3 regions of the Brevibacillus nigriterrae genome follow, and region 2 is predicted to be linked to each of the others. Evidence: riboswitches for the same ligand, from Rfam matches in the RefSeq annotation. Region 2 holds a riboswitch; each other region holds the start of a gene.
What was found. A riboswitch is a leader RNA that binds a small molecule or an ion and turns the genes downstream of it on or off. The one in region 2 is predicted to bind thiamine pyrophosphate.
Positions count from the first base shown of each region.

Region 1: another riboswitch for thiamine pyrophosphate. It lies ahead of thiC (phosphomethylpyrimidine synthase ThiC); the one in region 2 lies ahead of ACPW7N_RS20965 (thiamine-binding protein).
Region 3: another riboswitch for thiamine pyrophosphate. It lies ahead of thiM (hydroxyethylthiazole kinase); the one in region 2 lies ahead of ACPW7N_RS20965 (thiamine-binding protein).

Region 1 is NZ_JBNCMT010000008.1:147,434-153,388, reverse strand. It holds gene ACPW7N_RS08435 (ABC transporter permease) at 1-112, shown strand, start outside; gene ACPW7N_RS08430 (ABC transporter ATP-binding protein) at 124-1,200, shown strand; gene ACPW7N_RS08425 (GNAT family N-acetyltransferase) at 1,287-1,769, opposite strand; gene ACPW7N_RS08420 (DUF1516 family protein) at 2,021-2,359, shown strand; TPP riboswitch at 2,479-2,590, shown strand; gene thiC (phosphomethylpyrimidine synthase ThiC) at 2,683-4,464, shown strand; gene ACPW7N_RS08410 (peptidase G2 autoproteolytic cleavage domain-containing protein) at 4,771-5,955, shown strand, end outside.
Region 2 is NZ_JBNCMT010000033.1:46,840-52,794, reverse strand. It holds gene ACPW7N_RS20990 (hypothetical protein) at 1-359, opposite strand, end outside; gene ACPW7N_RS20985 (GNAT family N-acetyltransferase) at 423-800, opposite strand; gene ACPW7N_RS20980 (ABC transporter ATP-binding protein) at 900-1,673, opposite strand; gene ACPW7N_RS20975 (ABC transporter substrate-binding protein) at 1,689-2,750, opposite strand; gene ACPW7N_RS20970 (ABC transporter permease) at 2,783-3,565, opposite strand; gene ACPW7N_RS20965 (thiamine-binding protein) at 3,540-3,827, opposite strand; TPP riboswitch at 4,016-4,125, opposite strand; gene ACPW7N_RS20960 (GNAT family N-acetyltransferase) at 4,174-5,064, opposite strand; gene ACPW7N_RS20955 (protein phosphatase 2C domain-containing protein) at 5,177-5,955, shown strand, end outside.
Region 3 is NZ_JBNCMT010000010.1:100,309-106,263, reverse strand. It holds gene ACPW7N_RS09800 (HD domain-containing phosphohydrolase) at 1-968, opposite strand, end outside; gene ACPW7N_RS09795 (YeiH family protein) at 1,256-2,317, opposite strand; gene ACPW7N_RS09790 (LysR family transcriptional regulator) at 2,463-3,371, shown strand; TPP riboswitch at 3,389-3,498, shown strand; gene thiM (hydroxyethylthiazole kinase) at 3,598-4,407, shown strand; gene thiD (bifunctional hydroxymethylpyrimidine kinase/phosphomethylpyrimidine kinase) at 4,437-5,270, shown strand; gene thiE (thiamine phosphate synthase) at 5,254-5,913, shown strand.

The sequences.
Region 1 (5,955 bases), on a different contig from region 2:
AATGACCAGGAACGGGATCACCCCTGAAGTGAATGCAATCTCCACACTTGTCTTTTTATGTTCGCTAATACTAATCGTGATCTCAACGAAGCTTACCAGCAAAGAGGGATAGGGGGGGAAGGGATGTCGAAAGAAGTTACGATTCGCTTGATTGGCGTCAACAAGCAGTTTGGAGACACCCCGATTGTAAAGGATTTGGATATTGACGTGTACAAGGGTGAGTTTTTGACCTTGCTTGGACCTAGTGGGTGCGGCAAAACAACGACACTTCGAATGATTGCCGGATTTGAGCAGCCCACGTCAGGAGACATTTTGCTGGAAGGGAAGCATGTAGCCAACTTGCCTCCCAATAAGAGAGACGTTAATACCGTCTTTCAAAATTATGCGTTGTTTCCTCACATGAATGTCAGTGACAATATTGGCTATGGGTTGCGGATGAAAGGTACGGCGAAAGAAGAGATCAATCGCCGTGTGCAAGATGCTTTGCGAATCGTACAGATGGATTCTTTTGCTACACGCAAACCTCGTGAGCTCTCAGGCGGACAACAACAACGGGTGGCTGTTGCCCGCGCTATCGTCAATAATCCGACGGTGCTTTTGCTGGACGAACCACTGGGAGCGCTGGATTTGAAACTCCGCAAACAAATGCAATTTGAATTGAAGCATTTGCAGCAGAAGCTGGGTATTACTTTTATTTATGTGACACACGATCAGGAAGAAGCACTTACCATGTCTGATCGGATTGCTGTGATGAACAATGGTCGAATTGAACAAATCGATACACCCGATCAAATCTATAATCATCCTAGGACGAGATTCGTTGCAGACTTCATAGGCGAGACCAATCTGTTGGCAGGAAAAGTGGCTGCGTCTAGTGAGCAACTACAGGAAGTAATCATCGAAGGGGTTCGTTTTACCTTTCCGCGTCAATTCAATACAAATGAACGGGAAGACGTGTACGTATCGATTCGTCCGGAACAAGTTACCATCAAGAAGCAGCACGAAGAGGGAGTGCGGTGCCTGGTAGGACGTGTTACTGAAAGAGTCTTTATCGGTTCTGTCTATAAAACCATTGTCACTCTTCCCACAGGCAAAGAGGTGTCTGTGGTTCAATCTGCCTCGACAGAAGAATTCATTTCACAAGGAGAAGAAGTGTTTCTTAGCTGGGATCAGCAGAGGGCAGTTGTATTAGCCAACTAACAAATGAGTGAACCTGACTGGGCTGTGTCATAAGGACATAAAAAAAACCTTGCGATCAGACAAACTTTCGCAAGGTTTTGGTTTGGTTACTGCTTGTTACTTGTAGAGATGGGCATTTGCAAAATACTTTGTGGTCCGATCGGCCCCATACCTTTTAACCCGTTGTCGAGAAATCCGTAGGTAACATATAACTGTTTTGCAGCGTGATTTTTCTCATTCACTCGGAGGACTACTTCATCTATGTGAGGGAAATGTCTCATTACAAAGTCAGGTAGAAGTTTCATTGCAGCTTTGGCATAGCCCTTACCTTGATGAATATAGTTGATAGAGAAGGCACGGAGGACAAGGGCATTTGGATTTTGGGTTGGCGGTTCTTCCGATCGTTCATGCAGGACAAAGAATCCAACAGGTACACCCTCCGCCATTATACAGATCGCATGTCGGTTTGGATCAGCAAGTGTTACATCAAGTACCTCGATAGGGAGGCCGGTAAATTGCGCTTGTTCTTCAGGGAGAGAAAATGTTTTGAGTACATCATCATGTTCTGACTGATAGAAAAGAAGTTCCATTTAAACCTCCAACAAAAACATTTTTACTTATCTAAATTAATAGCAATTTTCGAATCATCTAGCAATCCTGTTGCTGGTAAAAATGTATTTTTTGCTTACACCGTTCTCTTGACCAGATATAAGTATGTAAGTATGATAAAAATAGCAAAAAAGAAATAAGCAAATGCTTATATGATAATTCGAAAACTTCTGTACATACGCGTCCAAACAGAACGGTTCAACGAAGAAGTTGGAAGAAAGGAGGCAGACAAATGATACATATGCACGTAACCACCTGGTTTCTCACCTTACTCTTGTTTGTAGTCAGTTATGTCATGCTTGTCCAAGGGAAGGAAAAAGCACAAAAAATCACACACATGATCTTGCGATTGTTTTATCTGCTAGTTCTAGCGACTGGCGGTCATATGCTCTCGCTTTATCAGTTTGCCAGCCAGGCGGTAGTCAAATCGATTTTTGGTATAGCGGTTCTGTTCTTTATTGAGTTTATCCTGGTAAGGGGCAAAAAAGGAAAGCCAGTCTCACTTTTCTGGGGGCTGTTCGCTGTTTCTTTGTTACTTGTACTCTATTATGGGTATGTTGTTTTAGGATAGAACTTGATAATGATAACATAATAAATGTTATGTAAACTTTCTGGATTTCTCCGAAGATTACTTTTCAAAAAAAACAGGTTGAATCATAAACCAAGTTTGTAATAGGATATAAAAGACAACTGAATAGTAACGGGAGCTTGGTAAAGCCAGGCTGAGAGGATAGCCGATATGCTGTCGACCGTAATACCTGATCTGGGTAATGCCAGCGGAGGAAAGTTATTGTCTTTGTGTATTCAAAGACCGCTTCTTTTTCGTGGCGGTCTTTTTTTGTGTACATAAATGGCTTCTCCGCTTGCTCACATTCATTTTAAGGAGGAAATGAAATGGCAAGCAAAAACCAAAGTAGCGAAGTAATTCCTGATGTTTCAGCATTTCCAGGGAGCAAGAAAGTGTACATTCAAGGTTCACGAGAGGATATCAGAGTACCAATGCGTGAGATTGCCTTAACCCCAACTCTAGCTTCTGATAGCGAACAACTTAATGAGCCTGTGAGAGTTTATGATTGCAGTGGCCCGTATACCGATGCAGAGATCAAGACAGATATCCGTCAAGGTCTACCATTAAACCGTCGAAATTGGATACTTGAGCGTAATGATGTTGAAGAATACGAGGGCAGACTCATCAAAGCAGAGGACAACGGTTATAAAGCAGACGAATTCGTTAAACAAGTAGATGTATTTCCCGGTTTGAATCGTCAGCCATTGCGAGCCAAAGCAGGTGCAAATGTAACACAAATGCATTATGCAAAAAAAGGAATGATCACTCCTGAAATGGAGTACATAGCCATTCGAGAAAATGTAACCCCGGAGTTTGTTCGCAATGAGGTTGCAACAGGTCGAGCCATCATTCCTGCGAATATTAATCATCCTGAAAGTGAACCGATGATAATTGGACGCAACTTTTTGGTGAAAATTAATGCAAATATCGGGAATTCCGCTGTGGCGTCATCGATCGAAGAAGAAGTAGAGAAGATGAGATGGGCAACACGTTGGGGTGCTGATACCATTATGGACTTGTCTACAGGTAAAAACATTCATACAACTCGTGAATGGATCATTCGCAACTCTCCTGTACCGATTGGAACTGTGCCTCTCTATCAAGCATTAGAGAAAGTCGGTGGAAAAGCTGAGGAATTAAGTTGGGAGATTTACCGAGATACGCTGATTGAACAGGCAGAGCAGGGAGTAGATTATTTTACAATTCACGCAGGCGTGCTTTTACGCTATATTCCTTTAACTGCAAGGCGTGTTACAGGGATTGTATCTCGCGGCGGTTCTATCATGGCGGCATGGTGCCTTGCCCATCACAAGGAAAATTTCCTTTATTCCCATTTTGAAGAAATATGTGAAATCTTGAAAACGTATGATATCGCCGTTTCTCTCGGAGATGGACTAAGGCCAGGTTCGATAGCCGATGCCAACGATGAAGCGCAGTTTGCAGAATTGGATACGTTGGGTGAGCTTACACAAATTGCGTGGAAACATGATGTGCAAGTGATGATTGAAGGTCCGGGGCATGTTCCGATGCACATGATTAAGGAAAATGTGGAGAGACAAATGGAGGTCTGTCAGGAAGCTCCATTCTATACACTTGGCCCACTTACTACGGATATTGCTCCAGGGTATGATCATATAACATCAGCGATTGGTGCCGCCATGATTGGGTGGTTTGGCACTGCTATGTTGTGTTACGTCACTCCAAAAGAACATCTTGGCCTGCCGAATAAGAATGACGTGCGTGAAGGGGTAATTGCCTATAAAATTGCGGCACACGCAGCAGATTTGGCAAAAGGACATCCAGGAGCTCAAGAAAGAGATAATGCCCTGTCCAAGGCTCGTTTCGAATTCCGTTGGAGGGATCAATTCAATTTATCATTAGATCCTGAAAGGGCAATGGAGTATCATGACGAAACACTGCCCGCTGAGGGAGCAAAAACGGCACATTTTTGCTCGATGTGTGGACCAAAGTTTTGCAGTATGAGGATCACTCAGGACATTCGTGATTATGCGAAACAACATGGGTTTGGAGATCAGGAGGCTATTGAAGAAGGATTGAAGAGAAAGTCGAATGAATTCAAGGAAGCGGGAAACGAAATTTATAGATAGAGAAAAACAGCAGGGGGTGCACTCTAGTTCATTCATGGCGGTCTTTTTTTGTGTACATAAATGATACGCTCATTGAACAAGCTTATCTCTGTACAAGGGTGAATATAGTAGACAATCGAACAAGCAAACTTCCCCCCCTTTCATAAACTGTATTGTTATTTATTGGAATTGCTATAACCTAGTATCACGTTCCTTTTTACTAGGTTTCTCTCTTCCCCAATAAATATCTATACAGTTTTTTTCGCTTTCTTAAGATTAGGGCTACCACGAAAACTTCCACGACGGATGAAAGGGATGATTTTTAAAATGGCAAATGGCTGCAATCAAAACGCGATAGGTCCTTGTTCCGAGGCGGAAGGAAACAATACCATAGCAAATGGGGCTGCCTCTCATGCAGAGGGTTTTCTTACACAAGCAAATGGCAACGCATCTCATGCGGAAGGTGAAATCACGATGGCCAACGGAGAGGCCTCTCACGCGGAGGGCTTCCAAACAATCGCGAGCGCCGATGCTGCTCATGCAGAAGGAGTTGGAAATGTCGCAAGCGGCTTTGCCTCTCATGTAGAGGGGGGTGGTGTTGACCCAATTGGTAATCTTGCGCCTAACTTGGCGAATGGCTTCAGCTCTCATGCGGAAGGGATTGCTACCATTGCAAGCGGATTTGCTGCTCACGCGGAAGGCGGCACAACAAACGCAACAATTACACAAGGTCCGGTTGCCAGCGGTAATTTTTCGCATGCGGAGGGAGTAAGCACGCAGGCAAGCGGAATCGCTTCTCATGCGGAAGGCGACAGTAATACAGCTAGCGGCAGGGCTTCTCACGCGGAAGGAGGCGGTCCTGATCCTACTGCCAATTTTGCACCAACTCTGGCAATCGGCTCCTCTTCGCACGCGGAAGGGATTGGTACTACCGCAAGTGGATTTGCTGCTCATGCGGAGGGTGGAACAGCCAATATTACTTTAAATCCTGGCCCGATTGCCAGCGGTAATTTTTCACACGCGGAAGGGCAGAGTACGAGTGCCACTGGACCTGCTTCTCATGCTGAAGGTAGAGAAACTCAAGCTACAGATGAAGCGGCTCATGCGGAAGGTTCAGATACCATTGCCAGCAGATTTGCTGCTCATGCGGAGGGATTCAATACTATAGCCAGCGGATTGCATTCTCATGCGGAAGGTTCATTTACTCAAGCCACGGAGGCTAATAGCCATGCAGAAGGATCGAACACTCAAGCTACAGAAGATGCTGCTCACGCTGAAGGTTTGAATACAATTGCTGACGGAGTAGCCGCACACGCGGAAGGAGCAAATACAATAGCAGATGGAAGCCAGTCCCATGTGGAAGGACTTAATACAAGCGCCAGCGGTTTGCAAGGTGTCCATGTCATGGGGATCAATGGAGCACCTGACGTAGCTGGAGGTGATACATCATTTTCCTGGTATCTGATGAACGGACCTTCTGCTTACTCAACAGCAGGAGTTGTCGCCAAAATT
Region 2 (5,955 bases):
TCTGGGCTTCCAACTGCGATACCGTTCCAGATGGAAGAAGGGATCGAAGGAAGTCTGCACAAACCTGCTTCGGTCTGAATGGTAAAGCTTCCGAACAAATCGATTTGCGGTTCTTCTGCATGAATACTGAGACGATAACTGCTGGCAAAAGGATAGTCACCACAGGGAGCAGGCTCACAATGTAAATGACCAAGAGCCTCCAACACGTTGGCGAGATGAGCTTCCGTGGTCAAATCCCAGTCTCTCACTGAATCGACGAGCCCCAGACTGTAAAGCAGCCCACTCCCACCCATAGCATAATCTATATTAGCTTTTTTCAATGCAGTTGTAACTTTCAGCAATGGTTCCATTGTAATCATTGTGCAAAACTCCTACCTATCGGAACATTATCGTAAAAATGACCCTACTTCATCGAATCTCATCTAATCTAATCTCAAAATAACTTCCTCAACCTCTTCGCCCCGAGCGTTGGCAAATCCCTTATTCGTACCGGTAATTTTGAAACCACATTTTTGCAGGACTCGGATGGAAGCCATATTGTCTTTGACAGCACGAGCATAGAGAGGGCTCATGATGTTGCCAGCAACTTGCCCGTTGAAGAGGATCGTCTTTTTTTGGAAGCTGTTGTTGCCTAAAATCTTGGTCCAACGGGCATTAAACACATCCCTGTCTGACGGATTTTCGGATACAAAAGCTGCCATATAACTAGCTTCCATATCCAATTGTTGTTCAAAAAATATGGATAAGTCTTCATTATGTACATCTCGCAATTGGACGTTGCCTGTCATTGGATTTTCCATTCTACTCACCTCTTCTGTTTTTTTGTAAATATTGTAACAAACGAAACGAAAGCCAGTCTAACACTCATTTCGTGTTTCGACTGGCCTATTTTTTGCTAATTAACTTGTTTGGTCGCCAGCGCCAAGCAATTCGAGTAACTGTCTCTTGATGGCGATGAATGTTGGATCAAGGGTTAACCTGGAGTCCCGCAGGCGTGGGCGGGGAAGAGAGACCTCCACTTCGGCGATGATCCGCCCTGGTCTGTGCGACAAGAAATAAATCCGGTCAGACAACAGGATGGCTTCGTCGATATCATGGGTCACCAGCAGAACGGTGTGCTGATAAGTCTGCCAGATGGAAAGCAGCCACTGCTGCATCTCCATGCGAGTAAGTGCATCCAGTTTGCCGAATGGCTCATCAAGCAGCATCAATTCCTTTTTCGCCAAAAAGGTTCGGAGGAAAGCGGCACGTTGCTTCATTCCACCCGATAAGGAGTCGGGATAACTGGAGGCAAACTTTTCAAGGCCAAACAAGGGCAAGAGCTGGATCGCCTGCTCACGAGCCTCTGCCTTCCTCATTCCTTGTACTTCGAGCCCAACGATGACGTTATCCAGAATCGTGCGCCACGGAAAAAGGACGTCTTTTTGCGGCATATAACCGACCAGACCTTTTTGTCCCGTAATGACCTGCCCATTGATGGAGACCACGCCTTCATCCGGTAAAGTTAACCCCGCTACGATATCGAGGATCGTGCTTTTGCCACAACCACTTGGGCCGATCAGGCTGACGAATTCGCCTTTACCAACAGTAAGCGATGCATCACTGATGGCAGTCACGGGTTCTGCAGCAGTGGTGAATGATTTGGTAATACGATCAAGTTCAAGAAGGTTCATGCATTCACCCACTTATTAAGGGGCAGGCAAGAATTCGTTTGTGAACGACTTGTTCGCCTCAACCATTTTCGGGATTAATTTGCGGTCGTGCATCCATTTTGCATAGTTGGTCCATACTTCTTCTTTTTGGATACCCCACTGTGCTGCGTCGTCCTGATATTTCGTGCTTACCCATTCCTGACTTGCCTTAACCAGATCGGCATTCAACTCAGGAGCATTCTTGATCAGAATCGCAGCAGCATCGCCAGGATTCTCGATCGCTGTTTGGTATCCTTTCGCTGTAGCCGTCATGAACTTTTTCACGAGCTCTTTCTTCTCTGCCACATTTTTTTCATTCGTAATAATTACAGGGGTGTAGTAGTCAAGAGCTGGATCAAGGTCCTTGAGCATCAACAGATTCAGATCGATTCCCTTGCGCTTGGCTTCTACGCCGTCCCAGCCGTAATAGATCCACTCGAAATCAGCATCTCGGCCGATGGAAGTGAAGAAATCGGTTGCGCCTAGCGTGACATTTTGTACCTTGGAAGCATCGGCTCCTGCCTTGTCCATCACGGCTTTAATTACTGCCTCTTCCACCGGGGACCCCCAGCCGCCGTAGCGCTTTCCTTCAAAGTCCTTCGGTGATTGAATATTCGCCGTTTTGAGTGAAGCGAATGCAGATGTGTTATGTTGAATAATCGCTGCGATGGAGACGAGCGGGATATCGGTTGCTCTCGCTTGTGTCACGGCTTCCTGATAGCTGATGGCGAAATCTACCTCGCCTGCCGCAACCAGTTGATTGGCAACGGTTCCTTCACCAGGCTGTACGATGTCTACCTCAAGGCCCTGCTCTTTGTAAAAGCCTTTATCTTTTGCTACATATAATCCGGTGTGATTGGTATTCGGGAACCAGTCGAGCATGACGGTCACTTTTTGAGGTTGGGCTGGCGCTTGTGCTGCTGGCTGACCTGCTTGATCGGGTTGAGCCGCTTTTTCAGGTCCTGGAGTGGTTTGTCCGCATCCGGCTACCACGAAGCTAAGAGCGAGAGAAAGGGTAGAGAGAGTTTTCCAGAAGGAACGCTTTGATTTTGTAGTCATGTGTGTTCTCCTTTGTCGTATGCGTGGAATGGTCATGATCGTTCTCTTTGCTGATTCCATGGCATGATGATTCTACCTAGCAATTCAATGAATCCAAAAATGACGAGACTTAATAACGAAATAGTGAAGATCGTGGCAAATACCCGATCCGTCAAGAATGATTGTGATGAGCGAGTCATCAAAATCCCTAGTCCTTTGCTTGCCCCGAGCCATTCGCCGATGACTGCTCCCATGATGCTGTAAGTTCCCGCAATTCGTAAACCGGAAAAAAAGAAGGGGAGTGCGGCGGGAAGCTTGACCATCCGAAAAATTTGTCCCCGTCCGGCTCCCATAGAAGTGAGCAGGCGGATCATATCCTGGTCAACCAGGCGATAGCCGTCCACTAAATTAACGGTAATCGGGAAAAAACAGACGAGGGCCACAACCACAATCTTGGGTGTGATGCCATAGCCAAACCAGATGAAAAACAGGGGAGCGATGGCGATGATCGGGATCGTCTGGGAGACGACCAGCAATGGATAAACTGCCTTGCGCAAATAGGAGGACATATCCATCAGCGTAGCGATTGTTATCCCCAGGAGAATGGCAATAGTAAAGCCCCATAGAGCCTCATATAGCGTTTGAAGACTGTGCTGCCAAATGAGTTCTCTCGCTTCCCACAAGGAACGAAACACTTGGATGGGCCCCGGCAGAATCCAGGCTTTCACGTTGCTGACCTGAACACCGATCTCCCAGCCGATCAGCAAAAGAAGGAGCAGACCGACTGGCAAGTACCCGGAAGCAAAAATTTTAGCGGTACTTTTCAAGCTTCTCATCCATAGAAACTCCTTCAGGTCGATAGTGGATTTTCATATGGGTCATCACCTCAGAAGCTCCTGCTGCAATGCATGCTTCCTGTGCACGTTTGACAATATCGATCAGAAGGTCCAGTTCACCTTCCATTACCGTTTCCATTGCACCCACTTCATACTTCACACCAGACGCTTGCACGACTTCAATGGCTTTATCTACGACTGCGTAGGAATTTCCGTCAGCCACTTTGGGCAAAACCTGAAATCCAAGATTAACGATAGGCATGATTTGTGCCTCCTTTCCTAAATTTTCTCCCTTTTCCAGTGAGCTTACGCAATAGAAAAACTCAGACAAAACGGTCATGACCGTTTTGTTTGACCGCAAGCGGTCACATCCACTTTTATGAAAACGTCGAGACGTTTTTCACAAAAAAAGGCCGTCCGGTATGGACAGCCTTGAAAACAGCACGATAATACGTTGTGTCGAGTGTTCCCTACGCTGGCATTACCCAGATCAGGTTACGGGTCGGTACATTAGCGGGTACCCTCTCAGCCAAGCTCACTCAGCTCCCCCAAGCTATGCAATTCTGAATACCATTATAGGATTACAGTTAACTGGTGTAAATCATTTTCTAGGCTCGTTGTTTTTCCAGACTCACACAAACTGCTGTCTCATCAAAGTTCAGACGATCATAAAGTCTGCGGGCATGGATATTGGCGATCCGAACAGACAATTCAAGCTTTTCAATTCCCTGGCATTCCTGGCCCCACTGAATGACGTAGGCAATCAGGTGTGTGCCATACTGTTTGTTCCGATGGATCTCATCCACACGCAGGAAACATATTTCGGCAGTGCTATTCTCAGGGATTGCCTCCACATAAGTATAGCCAATGAGTTCGGACCCGTCCCGGCAGAGAATAAACATCTTTTTTGTCTCCGAAAGCTGGTTAATAATATCGTTGCTGCTGAAGTAGGCTTCTTTGGGATGCAGCTTGTCAAAAGCCTCTTGAAACTGATCAGTATAAGGAGTAATTGTCAGATCGGATGAAAGTGGTTCAAGTGTGGGTGGCTGGTAACGGCTCAATTCAAGAGAGAGAAGGGCTTCCGCATTGTATTCTGCAAATCCAAGCTCTTGAAACAACGATGCACATTGAGCGTTTAGTTTGTCGATGGACACTCTGCAGGTAGCGTAAGTATCGGGAATGGTCTCAAGCACCTGATGATAAAGTGCAAGGGAGATTTCATTCCAGTTCTCATGCTGGACATAGGGTCCGAGCAACCGGAATTGCCCGGTTTCAGGAAAAGCGGCAAACCCTAGAACGCCAACCAACCTTTCTTCCTCAAAGGCGAGGAAAAATGCTTCCTCGAAAGGAATATACGGGAGGGACTGGAGTCGATCCTTAATGGTTGCCTCATCGGAGCCGAGCCACGGATTGTTGAATTCCCGATGGCAATTCAATCCTGCGATAAAATGCAAGACTTCACTGAAATGCTCCATTGTCGCTTTTCTGTACAAAATCATGGGAAGCCTCCTTCATGAGATAAAATTTTCGCTGTCCATTATGTCTGATTGGTGAGTATTGTGTGTTGTGATACAATTTTTCTAAATTAATAGAAAAATGGGAGGGTGCTACTTGTCAGCAATAAAAATAATTTCAGTAAAAGGAACAGGAAGCAGTAACGAGGATGCGATTGTATGTAATCCATCGCTTTCATTATACGGGGTATTGGACGGTGTGTCTTCACTTATTCCTTATGTAAGCAGCGATCAGCGCAAAGGGGGAGAAATAGCTTCTACTCTTGTAAAAGATCACTTCGAGCAACTGACTACCCTCCCAGATTTACTTGCTGAAGTGGAGGTAGCAAATAGAAAGCTCCGTGACGCCATGGAAGAAGCGCAGATAGACATGTCCCAAAAAGAAGCTTTGTGGGGTACAGCAGTTGCTCTGGCAAGAATCTCGGATGACTTCATCGAGTTCGTCCAAACAGGTGATTGTATGATATTCACCGAGAACGTCGATGGCACTATTCGGGTCCTGACATATCCGCAGGTGGCTCACTTGGAAAACATCGCTTTTGAGCAGTGGGAAAAAGGAATTGCCCAAGGGATGCGACTGCGGTCAGATTTAATAGAATTGGTCAGAGAGCGGCTGAAGCAGAACCGATACCTCAGCAACACCAAGGGAGGGTATGGGGTTTTGAACGGTGAAAAGGATGCCAACAAATTTCTCGACTATGGAAAAATCAGCAGGAACAATGTTCGCAGACTTGTACTTGTAACAGATGGGCTTTTCCTGCCTGAAACTGATTATAGGCACAGCCCGGACTGGGGTAAGATGGTAGCATACATATTGTCTCTTGGGCTTGATGCCTACACCGATCATATTCTGGACATCGAAGAAAAAGATCCAGA
Region 3 (5,955 bases), on a different contig from region 2:
GCATCAAGTGCAGCCGCTAATGTGGCGAAGTAACTTTCCATTAACTGATTATTCATGATCTCTCTTTCTTGTAAACCTTGCACCATGTGATTGAACCCGGTTATCAATCGAGAGAATTCATCGGAATAAATATCGGGTGCGTGTACGTCTAGTGATCCTTCCTGCACTTTGCCCATGTCATCATAAAGCTGGCGAATGGGCTGTTCGATGTTACGAGAGAGCAGCCATGCACCAAGGGAAGAAAAGCCTAGTCCAATCAGTAAAATAACACCAGCCCAACTCCAGTAATTGGCACTAATTTCTTGAGAAACTTCCAGCAACCGAATTTGAGTTGCCAGGCTAAACAGGAAAAGAGGAACCGTTCCAATCAAAAAAGCACTTAATAGAAACTTGTGTTGAATGGTCACGATCACTTTTCCGTCAAGTGAAATGTCAGATCCATGCAGGTTGCGAGCCATGCTTTGAATGTAGGCAAGTATGGGCTTGATGGCTTCTGTCGTTAAAAAGAACTCAATCAAGGCGTGCATGCTAGCAATTAAGAATGCTCCTACTGTTGCCAGACCTACATAGTAGTACGGAAGACTCAGCAAGCCTTGATTGATGTTCCAAATCGTCATTGATATTGCCGGAATCGATAGTCCAAGAAAGTGTGGGCCGAATATCCGTTGAATAGAGAGATTCGGTAATTTATGTGTCTGATAAAAGGCCATTCGAATATGATCCATGCTGGGACTAGTGCTACAAAGAGCTGTTTTAATTGGCTTCAGGTGTTTGGAGAACATGGCATATTCCAGGATAAACATGATAAGTAGTGAAATTACGATTGTGAGCAGGATATGGAATAGCTCAGAGTTCTTTATCTGCAATGTAGTAAAAATCAGTGCTCCACCTACACATAAGACTGCTATTGCCGAGCCAATGATATAGTTTCTTATCAGTATCAATAGTAAGGATCGATAAATAGGCAAGATAGACCCTTCTTTCAACAAATCTTGGTTAATAGGAAGATTGAATAGCAGAATTAACTAGTTTAACAGTAACACATTTTGTTGGAGAGTCATATGAAAATATTTCAATTAAGGGAATAGTCAGTAAAATTAATTAAGCAAAAGAAGTAAAGTATCCGCCACTTTGAAAAGTGCCCATAAAAAGTACTCCCCCTTCGAAATCAACAGAAAAAGAAATCGAAGGAGGAGTATTCTTGTAATTGTCGGAAAATCCCTTCTTTTTGGGGGTGTTGAACCAGGCTGAATGTTTATAAAGTGATATAGGTCAGAACAGAGAGAAAGAGAGATGTGATACTGACAGCAACCAATGGGCGAAGTGCTTTGCTGCGTAATTCCTTGATGTTTACCTGTAACCCTAAGCCGACCATCGCCATTGCTAAAATAAATGTGGTGGCTTTGTTGATAAAGGAAAGCTGCTGGTCTGATACAGGTACATGGCTCCCCAGCAAATAGGTGCCGACGAAGCTCATGCAGACGAATCCTGCCAGGAACCACGGATATTCGATTTTTGCCTGGTTGTTTGCGGATGGTTGCTTTTTATTGACCCAGTATAAGAAGAGGAAGCTTAAAGGAATCAGGAGAAATACTCGACCTAGTTTTGCTAGAAATGCGAGTGTGAGCGCATCCTCGCCGCCTGCTGCCCCGGCAAGTGCGACGTGGGCAACTTCATGCAGGCTGATTCCCACCCAGATTCCGAATTGCTCGGCGGTAATGGGAAGGAACGGAAGAATAAGGGTATATCCGATGGCAAAAATCGTTCCGATAAAGGCGATAATACCGACGCTAACTGCTGTGTCGCCTTCTTCTGATTTGATGATGGGAGAAATGACGGCTATTGCAGCAGCGCCGCATACACCCGTTCCGACGCCAAGCAGCAATGAAGTTGTGCGATCGGCTTTTAGTAATTTGGCCAGCAGAAGCATCAATAGAATGGAAAAAGCGACGGTGCCGATATCTCTCAGGATGAGGCCGGTTCCTTGATGGAGGATGGTATCTACGTTCAGCTTTAATCCGTATAAAATGATAGCTATGCGCAAAAGCCTTTTGGAGGAAAACTGGATGCCTGAGCGTAAGGCTTGGGGGTATCCGAAGAGTTGACGGTAAATGACAGCAAGCAGGATGGAAAATGCCAAGGGTCCAAGCTGACCGACGATCGGCAGTTGAGTCATTCCGAAGCCGATAAGAGCAATCAAGAATGTAAAGAGAACTCCCCCTGCGAATGCAGCCCCAGGAGCGAGTTTACTGGGAAGTTTCTTGTCTGAAATGGGGGGTTGGGGTAGTGACTTGCTGTATGGCAAAGATGCTTTCATGACGGTTTCACTCTCTTTCTTGAATGGGAGACACTTTCAGATTAATACGTTCTTTATCATAAGGAAAATAAATCATTATAATCGTTACGATAAGTAATCATGTATAATAGAAATATTACTTCAAGCTGGCAGGTGGTCACGTTCAATGGATCAACAATTATTGGTGTTTGTCACTGTCGTAGAAAAAAAGAACTTCTCTCGAGCGGCAGAAGAACTACTAATGACACAACCTGCAGTAAGCCAGTATGTTCAGGCATTAGAGCGTTCTTTTGGCACTCGACTGTTAGAGAGAAACAACAAATTTGTCCGACTGACCAAAGCAGGAGAAATCGTCTACCATCATGCAAAGGAAATCATCAGCTCTTACAACCGAATGAAGTATCTGGTAGATGACATGCTGCATGTGGCGAGTGGAACAATTGCCATTGGTGCGAGCTACACCTATGGAGAGTACATTCTTCCTCATGTCATTGCCAGCTTGCAAAAGAGATATCCGCTCATCCAACCGTCTATTAAGATTGGAAATACGCGTGAGATAGCTGAATCCGTGCTGAATCATGAAATTGATGTAGGGGTAATAGAAGGAAAATACCATCACGATAATCTGTACATCGAGCCAATTGCAGATGATGAAATGGTGGTAGTGGCAAGCTCCGAACATCCGTTAGCAACAAAAGATACAGTAACAGTTGCTGACTTGGCAGAAGAGAGATGGATTGTGCGGGAAATGGGCTCCGGTACCCGTGATACAACAGATCGAATGTTCGCTGTAAACAACCTGCAGCCTGCAAATCTTATGGAGTTCGGGAGTACACAACTCATTAAGGAGTCAGTGGAAGCGGGGTTAGGCATTTCACTGCTTTCCGAGGATGCGATCAGAAAAGAAGTAACACTGGGGACATTACAGATACTGCCGGCCACTATTGAACCCGTCATTCGGCAATTTACCATGATCACCCTGGCGTCCCATTTCCAAACGAAAGCAGTAGAAATGTTTGTAGATTTATTGCGGAGTTCATCTGAGGATATTGCATTCAAAAAAGGTTCAAGGTAATCTTTTAATAAGAGAATTGAATAGTCTTCGGGTGCCTGTGGAATCAGGCTGAGATTACAGCTAAGCTGCTGTTGACCGTTTGAACCTGTTGGGTAATGCCAGCGTAGGGAGTGTTGCTAGTGACCAATCGTGCACTTTTGCTTACGCAAGAGTGCTTTTTTATTTTTTCTCCCGGGCTTGCCAACGGAGTTCAAATCAAAAAACGAGTAGAGGGGAATGTCTATCCATGAAAAATCAAGAAATCTGCGCATTGTTAGAGAAGGTTCGTACGCAAAATCCTTTGGTACATAATATTACCAACGTTGTGGTAACCAATTTTACTGCCAATGGATTATTGGCGTTGGGAGCTTCACCTGTCATGGCTTATTCTAAGCATGAAGTTGCAGATATGGCGAAGCTTGCGGGGGCATTGGTTTTAAATATAGGGACACTGAACGATGCAGAAATCGAGTCGATGATCATTGCTGGCAAGTCGGCTAATCAGCATGGAGTGCCAGTCATTTTGGACCCGGTCGGAGCAGGAGCGACTGCCTATCGTACACAGACTGCACAACGAATTGTAAAAGAGGTACGGGTTTCAATCGTGAGAGGGAATGCGGCTGAAATTGCTAACGTAGTTGGGGAAGCATGGGCAATCAAGGGTGTCGATGCAGGGGAAGGTTCAGGAGACGTAGTTGCCCTTGCGCAAAAAGCGGCGAAAGCACTCCAAGCAATGGTGGTTATTACAGGAAAAGATGATGTGATTACAGATGGGGAAACAACATACCTCGTACACAATGGCCATCCTATCCTTACCAAAGTGACAGGAACAGGCTGCCTGCTCACCTCTGTAATCGGCGCATTCGCTGCTGTGTCCGAGGATAAGCTTCGTGGAGCAGTGGCAGCACTTGCCTGCTATGGAGTGGCTGCACAAATTGCATGGAGCAACCAGGGAGAGAACGGCCCGGGAAGCTTCCAAATTGAGTTTTTGAATCAACTTTCAAAGATAAATGCTGACAATATCATTGAAATGTCTTCCGTATCGAAAGTGGGTTAAATTTCAAAGGAGAAATGAGGTTGGAAAAGATGGTGAAACCATATAAGGCATTAACAATTGCCGGATCGGACAGTGGTGGAGGTGCTGGCATTCAAGCGGATCTCAAAACCTTTCAAGAGCTCGGAGTATTCGGAATGTCAGCATTAACGGCGATTACTGCACAGAATACGTTGGGTGTGCACGGAGTCTATCCGTTACCAGTCGAAGCCGTGGAGAAGCAAATCATCGCCATCGGTGAAGATATGGGTACCGATGCAGTCAAGACAGGGATGTTGTTCAGTGGAGAGATTATCCGTTCTGTTGCCGACCAAGTGAAAACATACGGATGGAACAAGCTTGTTGTTGACCCTGTCATGGTTGCCAAAGGAGGATCTCCGCTGTTGCAGCAGGAGGCAATTCAATCATTGAGAGAACACTTGCTGCCGTTGGCTATGGTCGTTACCCCGAATATCCCGGAAGCTGAATTGTTGACAGCTATAACGATTGACTCGCTGGAAAAAAGAAAGCAAGCAGCCCGTTCCTTATTCGAGATGGGAGCAAGACACGTGGTTATGAAAGGTGGTCATGCCGATGATGAGGAAACGGTCATTGACCTTTTGTTCGACGGGAAGGAATTCATTTCTTTCGAGAGCAAGCGTGTATCGACTAGACATACCCATGGAACAGGGTGTACGTTCGCCGCAGCAATCACAGCAGAGTTGGCGAAAGGCAGAAGTGTATCAGAAGCGGTCATGACAGCCAAGCAGTTTATTTCAGCAGCGATTGAAGATGAATTGGGTATTGGATTGGGTCATGGACCCACCAATCATTGGGCATATAACAGAAGACGGGTAAATGGGGTAAACCATCATGCAAATGAATAATGCAGCTTTGCGGAAACAACTGTCTCTTTACTTCATTATGGGCAGTAACAATTGTGAAAAAGACCCGGTATTCGTCCTTCAAGAGGCGATTCGAGGCGGAATCACGCTGTTTCAATTTCGTGAAAAAGGCCATACAGCACTAGCTGGAGCAGCAAAATTCGATCTTGCGAAGAAGCTTCAGGAGGTGTGCAAGCAACATAACATTCCGTTTATTGTGAATGATGATGTGGATTTGGCGATTGCCCTTGATGCTGATGGGGTGCATGTCGGTCAGGAAGACGAATCAGCCAAGGAAGTGAGGCAGAGAATTGGCGACAAAATTCTTGGCGTGTCGGCATATACAGTAGATGAGGCGAGGAAGGCAATTGAACACGGTGCAGACTATCTTGGTGTTGGTCCAATCTTTTCTACCTCGACCAAGGAAGATGCTAAAGCAGCACAGGGGCCCGAGGCAATTCAAGTGATGCGTCAGAAGGGGATTCACATCCCGATCGTAGGAATTGGTGGAATCGACTCGCACAATGCATCGCTTGTCATCGATTCAGGGGCAGATGGGGTCTCCGTCATTTCCGCTATCAGTTTGGCTACGGATACGTATGAAGCAAGCGTGAAGTTGAAACGTGCAGTTAGCAAAGGCGAATAAAAGCTTCGCATAACATACTATTGTTCGGTAATATTATCGAGA